Regions from separate parts of the Streptomyces inhibens genome, predicted to be linked through region 2. Evidence: riboswitches for the same ligand, from Rfam matches in the RefSeq annotation. Region 2 holds a riboswitch; the other holds the start of a gene.
What was found. A riboswitch is a leader RNA that binds a small molecule or an ion and turns the genes downstream of it on or off. The one in region 2 is predicted to bind glycine.
Positions count from the first base shown of each region.

Region 1: linked by a shared signal. The riboswitch ahead of gcvP (aminomethyl-transferring glycine dehydrogenase) and the one ahead of gcvT (glycine cleavage system aminomethyltransferase GcvT) in region 2 are both predicted to bind glycine.

Region 1 is NZ_CP084681.1:1,535,855-1,539,254, reverse strand. It holds gene KI385_RS07235 (DNA polymerase IV) at 1-791, shown strand, start outside; gene KI385_RS07230 (PRC-barrel domain-containing protein) at 695-1,084, opposite strand; glycine riboswitch at 1,199-1,296, shown strand; gene gcvP (aminomethyl-transferring glycine dehydrogenase) at 1,486-3,400, shown strand, end outside.
Region 2 is NZ_CP084681.1:6,816,213-6,819,612, forward strand. It holds gene glyA (serine hydroxymethyltransferase) at 1-297, opposite strand, end outside; gene gcvH (glycine cleavage system protein GcvH) at 379-756, opposite strand; gene gcvT (glycine cleavage system aminomethyltransferase GcvT) at 909-2,036, opposite strand; glycine riboswitch at 2,070-2,187, opposite strand; glycine riboswitch at 2,188-2,283, opposite strand; gene KI385_RS30960 (AAA family ATPase) at 2,544-3,227, shown strand; gene KI385_RS30965 (enhanced serine sensitivity protein SseB) at 3,353-3,400, shown strand, end outside.

The sequences.
Region 1 (3,400 bases), 5.3 Mb from region 2:
ACGGCGCAGGGCTGTATGCGATGGCGCTGGGCCAGGACGACCGGCCGGTGGTGGCGGAGCGGGACGCGAAGTCCATCTCCGTCGAGGACACCTTCGAGGTCGATCTGACCGACCGGACGCGGGTGCGGACCGAGGTGCTGCGGCTGGCGGACCGCTGTGTCCAGCGGCTACGGGCGGCCGGGCGCTCCGGGCGCACGGTAGTGATCAAGGTGCGTAACTACGACTTCTCGACGCTGACCCGCTCCGAGACGCTGCGCGGGCCCACCGACGACCCCGCGGTCGTACGGGAGGCGGCCGTGCGGCTGCTGGAGCTGGTGGACACCACGGGCGGGGTGCGGCTGCTGGGCGTGGGGGTCAGCGGGCTGGCCGATTTCACGCAGGAGGATCTGTTCGCCCAGCTGGCGACGGAGCGGGAGGCCGAGGAGCTGGCCAAGGCGGCACCGGAGCCGGTCGGGGGCGAGAGCGGTGAGCGGGAGTCCGAGGAGGAGCGGCCGCGCCGCTGGCATCCGGGGCTGGATGTGGTGCACGACGAGTTCGGCGCCGGGTGGGTGCAGGGAAGCGGGGTGGGGAGAGTGACCGTCCGCTTCGAAACGCCGTGGTCCGCACCGGGGAGGGTGCGGACCTTTGCCGTCGAGGATCCGGCCCTGCGGCCGGGGGAGCCCCTGCCGCTGGTGGGCGGGGAGCCGGGTGGTGCTCAGTCCTCCGAGCCGGCGATCTTGCCGAAGTCCTTGTCGCCGGAGCCGTTGGAGGACACCGGATCCGAGTCGGGGGAGGAGATATCCAGTCGGTAGTGGTGGTAGAGCTGGAGTTCCTGTTCGGGGGAGAGGTGGCGGCCCACGCCGAAGTCCGGGGCGTCCTTGATCAGCTTGCGGTCGTAGGGAATGTGCAGGCTCTCGCCGATCATCTTGCTGGGCTCCAGGGGCACGAACGCATCCCGGCTGAAGAGTCCGGTGCGTACGGCCGCCCACTCCGGTTCCCCCGTCGCGTCGTCGAGATACACCTCGTCGATGGTGCCTATTTTCGCGCCGTTCCGGTCGAACGCTTTGCGGCCGATCAGGCTTCGGGGATCGATATCGGTTTGCACGGCCCCTCCAATTGGTCGCAACTGCCCTGTGACAACTACCAAACGGCACATTTCATGCCTCGGCCACTCGAAGGATCCTTCGAGTGGCGCGCTGGTAGGCTGGCCAATGGCCGTAGACCCCATGCGGGAGAGTCCTTTGTCGTTCGCGACCAGGGCGCCGAAGGAGCAAATCCTCCCCGGAATCTCTCAGGCACACGTACCGCATGGACGAGGTCACTCTGGAAAGCAGGGCGGGCCACGGACAGGCACAGCGCCGGGACCCCTCCTCACCGACGGTGAAAGCCGGGCCGCCTCGCGCGGGCCGGTGAAGCTCTCAGGTTGAGATGACAGAGGGGGAGGCCGTCCGGGCACCCACGCCGTGGTGCCCCTCGAAGGTCGTACCGACCAGGAGGCCCCCGCAGATGACCACCAATCGCATCTCCTTGACCGAGCTGGAGCGCGGCATCCCCTTCGAGCACCGCCACGTCGGTCCCGACCACGAGGCGCAGGCGAAGATGCTCGCGCACGTCGGATTCGGGTCGCTGGACGAGCTCACCGACGCCGCCGTACCCGATGTGATCAAGAGCGCCGAGGCGCTCGGCCTGCCGCAGGGCCGTACCGAGGCCGAGGTCCTCCAGGAACTGCGGGGCCTGGCGGACCGCAACCAGGTGCTGTCGTCCATGATCGGGCTCGGCTACTACGGCACGTTCACCCCGCCGGTGATCCTGCGCAACGTCATGGAGAACCCGGCCTGGTACACGGCGTACACGCCCTACCAGCCGGAGATCTCGCAGGGCCGCCTGGAGGCGCTGCTGAACTTCCAGACGATGGTCGCCGACCTGACCGGACTGCCCACCTCCGGCGCCTCCCTCCTGGACGAGGGCACCGCCGCCGCCGAGGCGATGGCGCTCTCCCGCCGTATCGGCAAGGTCAAGCAGGGCGTCTTCCTGGTCGACGCCGACTGTCTGCCGCAGACCATCGCCGTGATCGAGACCCGCGCCGAGCCGACCGGCGTCGAGGTCGTGGTCGCGGACCTGACCGAGGGCATTCCCGCCGAGATCGCCGAGCGCGGTGTGTTCGGCGTGCTGCTGCAGTACCCGGGCGCCTCCGGCGCGGTCCGCGACCCGCGCGCCGTGATCGAGCAGGCCCACGAGCTGGGCGCGATCGTCACCATGGCCGCCGATCTGCTCGCCCTGACGCTGCTGACCTCGCCCGGCGAGCTCGGCGCGGACATCGCCGTCGGCACGACCCAGCGCTTCGGCGTCCCGATGGGCTTCGGCGGACCGCACGCCGGCTTCATGGCCGTACGCGAGCGGTTCGCCCGCAGCCTGCCCGGCCGCCTGGTGGGCGTCTCCGTCGACGCCGACGGCAACAAGGCCTACCGCCTCGCGCTGCAGACGCGTGAGCAGCACATCCGCCGTGAGAAGGCCACCAGCAACATCTGCACCGCACAGGTGCTGCTCGCCGTCATGGCCGGCATGTACGCCGTCTACCACGGCCCCGAGGGCCTGCGGACCATCGCCCGGCGCACCCACCGCTACGCCGCCGTCCTCGCCGAGGGCCTGCGGGCCGGCGGGGTGGAGATCGTGCACGGTGCGTACTTCGACACGCTGACCGCGCGGGTGCCCGGCCGGGCCGCCGAGGTCGTCGCCGCCGCCCGCGAGGCCGGTGTCAACCTCTGGCAGGCCGACGCGGACCTGGTCGGCATCGCCTGTGACGAGACCACCGGCCGCGCGCAGCTGGCCGGTGTCTGGGGCGCCTTCGGCGTGCAGGGCGACGTCGAGCAGCTGGACGCGGCCGTCGCCGAGACGTTGCCGCAGACGCTGCTGCGCTCGGACGAGTACCTCACCCACCCGGTCTTCCACCAGCACCGTTCCGAGACCGCGATGCTGCGCTACCTGCGCACGCTCGCCGACAAGGACTACGCGCTGGACCGCGGAATGATCCCGCTCGGCTCCTGCACGATGAAGTTGAACGCCACCACCGAGATGGAGCCGGTCACCTGGCCCGCGTTCGGCCAGCTGCACCCCTTCGCGCCGGCCGCGCAGGCCCAGGGCTACCTCACGCTGATCCAGGAGCTGGAGGAGCGGCTGGCCACGGTCACCGGCTACGACAAGGTCTCCATCCAGCCGAACGCCGGATCGCAGGGTGAGCTGGCCGGTCTGCTGGCCGTGCGTGCCTACCACCGCGCCAACGGCGACGAGCAGCGCACCGTCTGCCTGATCCCGTCCTCGGCGCACGGCACCAACGCCGCCAGCGCCGTCATGGCCGGCATGAAGGTCGTCGTCGTCAAGACCGGTGAGGACGGCGAGGTCGACGCCGACGATCTGCACGCCA
Region 2 (3,400 bases):
TGCGCCGGAGTGGGGCTGGACGTTGGCGGCTTCGGCGCCGAAGAGGGCCTTGATGCGGTCGATGGCGATCTGTTCGACGACGTCGACGTGTTCGCAGCCGCCGTAGTAGCGGCGGCCGGGGTAGCCCTCGGCGTACTTGTTGGTCAGGACGGAGCCCTGGGCCTCCATGACGGCGACGGGGGCGAAGTTCTCCGAGGCGATCATTTCGAGGGTGGACTGCTGGCGGTGCAGCTCGGCGTCGACGGCGGCGGCGACGTCGGGGTCGAGCTCATGGAGGGAGCTGTTCAGAAGCGACATGAGTCTTTCCTGGAGGAGTCAGGGGCGGGGTGGGGGTCCCCCGCTCGAGCGAAGCCGCGAGTGGGGGAGGGGCCGGACGGCTCAGCCGGTGATGAAGGCGGCGTACTCGTCGGCCGAGAGCAGCTCGCCCGGCTCGCCGCTGATCTTCAGCTTGAACAGCCAACCGCCCTCGAACGGGGCGGAGTTCACCAGCGAGGGGTCGTTGACGACATCCTCGTTGATCTCGACGATCTCGCCGTCGACGGGCGAGTAGAGATCGCTGACCGACTTGGTCGACTCCAGCTCACCGCAGGTCTCGCCCGCCGCGACCGTGGCGCCGACCTCCGGGAGCTGCACGTAGACGACGTCGCCGAGTGCGTTGGCCGCGTGCTCGGTGATGCCGACCGTCGAGACGCCGTCCTCGGCGCCCGACAGCCACTCGTGCTCCTTGCTGTAGCGCAGCTGCTGGGGGTTGCTCATGGCTCGATTCTCCTGTACGCGAGGGTGTGATCGTGAATCGGGGCACTCCCCCAGCTGCCGCTGGGGGACCCCACCCGGACGAAGTCTGGGGGAGGGTCTTGCACAGTGAGACGCGCGGGCGCGCCACTGCCGGGCCTGCCGTGGGTGAACCGCTACTTCTGCCGCTTGTAGAACGGCAGCGCGGTGACCTCGTACGGCTCATGGCTTCCACGGATGTCCACACAGACACCCTCGGTACCCGGTGTGGCGTAGGCCGCGTCGACGTAGGCGATGGCGATCGGCTTGCCGAGCGTGGGGGAGGGGGCGCCGGACGTGACCTCGCCGATGACCGTGCCGTCGGCCGCGACGACCGGGTATCCGGCGCGCGGGACGCGGCGGCCCTGGGCGATCAGACCGACCAGCTTGCGCGGCGGTTGGGTCTCGGCGCGCTCGGCGGCCGCCGCCAGCGCGGCGCGGCCCACGAAGTCACCGCCGTTGGTCGTCTTCTCGAACTTCACGACCCGGCCCAGGCCCGCGTCGAACGGGGTGGTCGCGGTGGTCAGCTCGTGCCCGTACAGCGGCATGCCCGCCTCCAGGCGCAGCGTGTCGCGGCAGGACAGACCGCAGGGGACCAGACCGACGTCCTTGCCGGCCTCGGTCAGCGCCTCCCAGAGGGCGACCGCGTCCGCCGGCCGGACGAACAGTTCGAAGCCGTCCTCGCCGGTGTACCCGGTACGGGCGATCAGCGCGTCGACACCGGCGACCGTGCCGGGCAGGCCCGCGTAGTACTTCAGACCGTCCAGATCGGCGTCCGTGAGCGCCTTGAGGATGCCGGGGGACTCCGGGCCCTGCACCGCGAGCAGCGCGTAGGCGTCCCGGTCGTCGCGGATCGCGGCGTCGAAACCGCCGGCGCGCGCGGTCAGCGCGTCCAGCACCACCTGGGCGTTGGAGGCATTGGCGACGACCATGTACTCCTGGTCGGCCAGGCGGTAGACGATCAGGTCGTCGAGGATGCCGCCCTCGGCCTCACAGATCATGGTGTAGCGGGCGCGGCCGGTCTTGACGCCGCCGATGTTGCCGACCAGCGCATAGTCGAGGAGGTCGGCGGCCTGCGGGCCGGTGACGGTGATCTCGCCCATGTGGGAGAGGTCGAAGAGACCGGCGCGGGTGCGGACGGCGACATGTTCGTCGCGCTCGCTGCTGTAGCGCAGCGGCATGTCCCAGCCGGCGAAGTCGGTCATGGTCGCGCCGAGCGCGCGGTGCGTGGCATCCAGCGCGGTGCGGCGGGGGGCATCTGTCATGGTTCTGGGCTCCCAGGCATGGGTGACAAGACGTTCTCCCCATCTGTCATCGGAACCTGAGAGGTTCACCGGGATCCCACGAACGGACCCGGTTTGCACCTTGGGTGGAGCCGTCCCGTAGGCCGGGCAGTGGCTCGCTTTTCAGATCTGCCTCGCCCGCGCGGTATAGGGGCCTGAGAGATTCAAGGGAGGACTTGCTCCTTCGGCGCCCCGCCGTGGCGGCCGGGGACTCTCCCGCGCGGATTCAAGCGGCCGGTATGGAGTTGGCGGTGCACAGGTGAGCTGAGATGTGCACGTGGCGGCCACATCATTGCACGGGATCGCCGGATACAGGAGACCCGGTCGGCGCACCGCCCACGACGTGGGCAGATCGGACAATCGCCTTGATGGGCATTACCTTTTCTTGACACTCTGCGGGTAAGGGACGGACTCCAACCGGACCAGTAGCGGGCGGGGAGGGCGATCACGGTGCACAGGGAAGCGGCATGCGCGGCCACTGCAGGGGCCGTGCCCCCGGACGCCCTGCCGGTGGCGTCGTCCGCCGGATCCCGGGCCCGGCGCCCGGCGCGGTCCGTCGTCCGCCCGGGGCGCGGCGCCCAGGTCGAGGACCTGCGCGCCGAGGAGACCGGGTCCGCCACCACCGAGCTGCGGTTTCCGGCCGGTGACCTGGTCGTGGTCTCCGGACTGCCGGGCAGCGGCAAGAGCACCCTGATGCATCGCCTCGTGCCACCGCTGGACGGGCACGGCGTCACGGTGCACCGCATCGATTCGCAGGACGTACGCGAGCGCTGGGAGCGCGGCAGGCTGCGCCGGCTGCCCTACGGCCTGTACCGCCCGCTGGTCCGGGCCGCCCACTATCTGGCGCTGCGCCGTGCGCTGCGCTCCGGCGACAGTGTGGTGGTGCACGACTGCGGGACGCTGGCGTGGGTGCGCCGCTGGATCGCGCGGTCGGCAGCGCGCGGTGGCCGCGGGCTGCATCTGGTGCTGCTCGACGTACCGCCCCAGGTGGCGCTGTCCGGCCAGGAGTCGCGGGGGCGCGGGGTATCGGGGTACGCCTTCGCGCGGCACCGCAGGGCGGTGACCCGACTGGTCGACGCGGCGGAGTCGACCCGTCTGCCCAAGGGCTTCGGCTCGGCGGTCCTGCTGGACCGTCGGGCGGCGACCGCACTGGAGACGGTCACTTTCGACTGAGGAGACGGCCGCTTTCGGTCAGCGGCGTGCACCTGTCCCCGGGCCCGCCCCCGCACGCTCCACCTCCCGCTTTCTCGTCTAGTGTTTTCGGCCAGACGGCGCGGTTTTGGAGCGGGTGGGTGCAGATGACTTTTCCGGAGCAGCAGGGGATACCGCAGCTGGCGTGGCCGGCG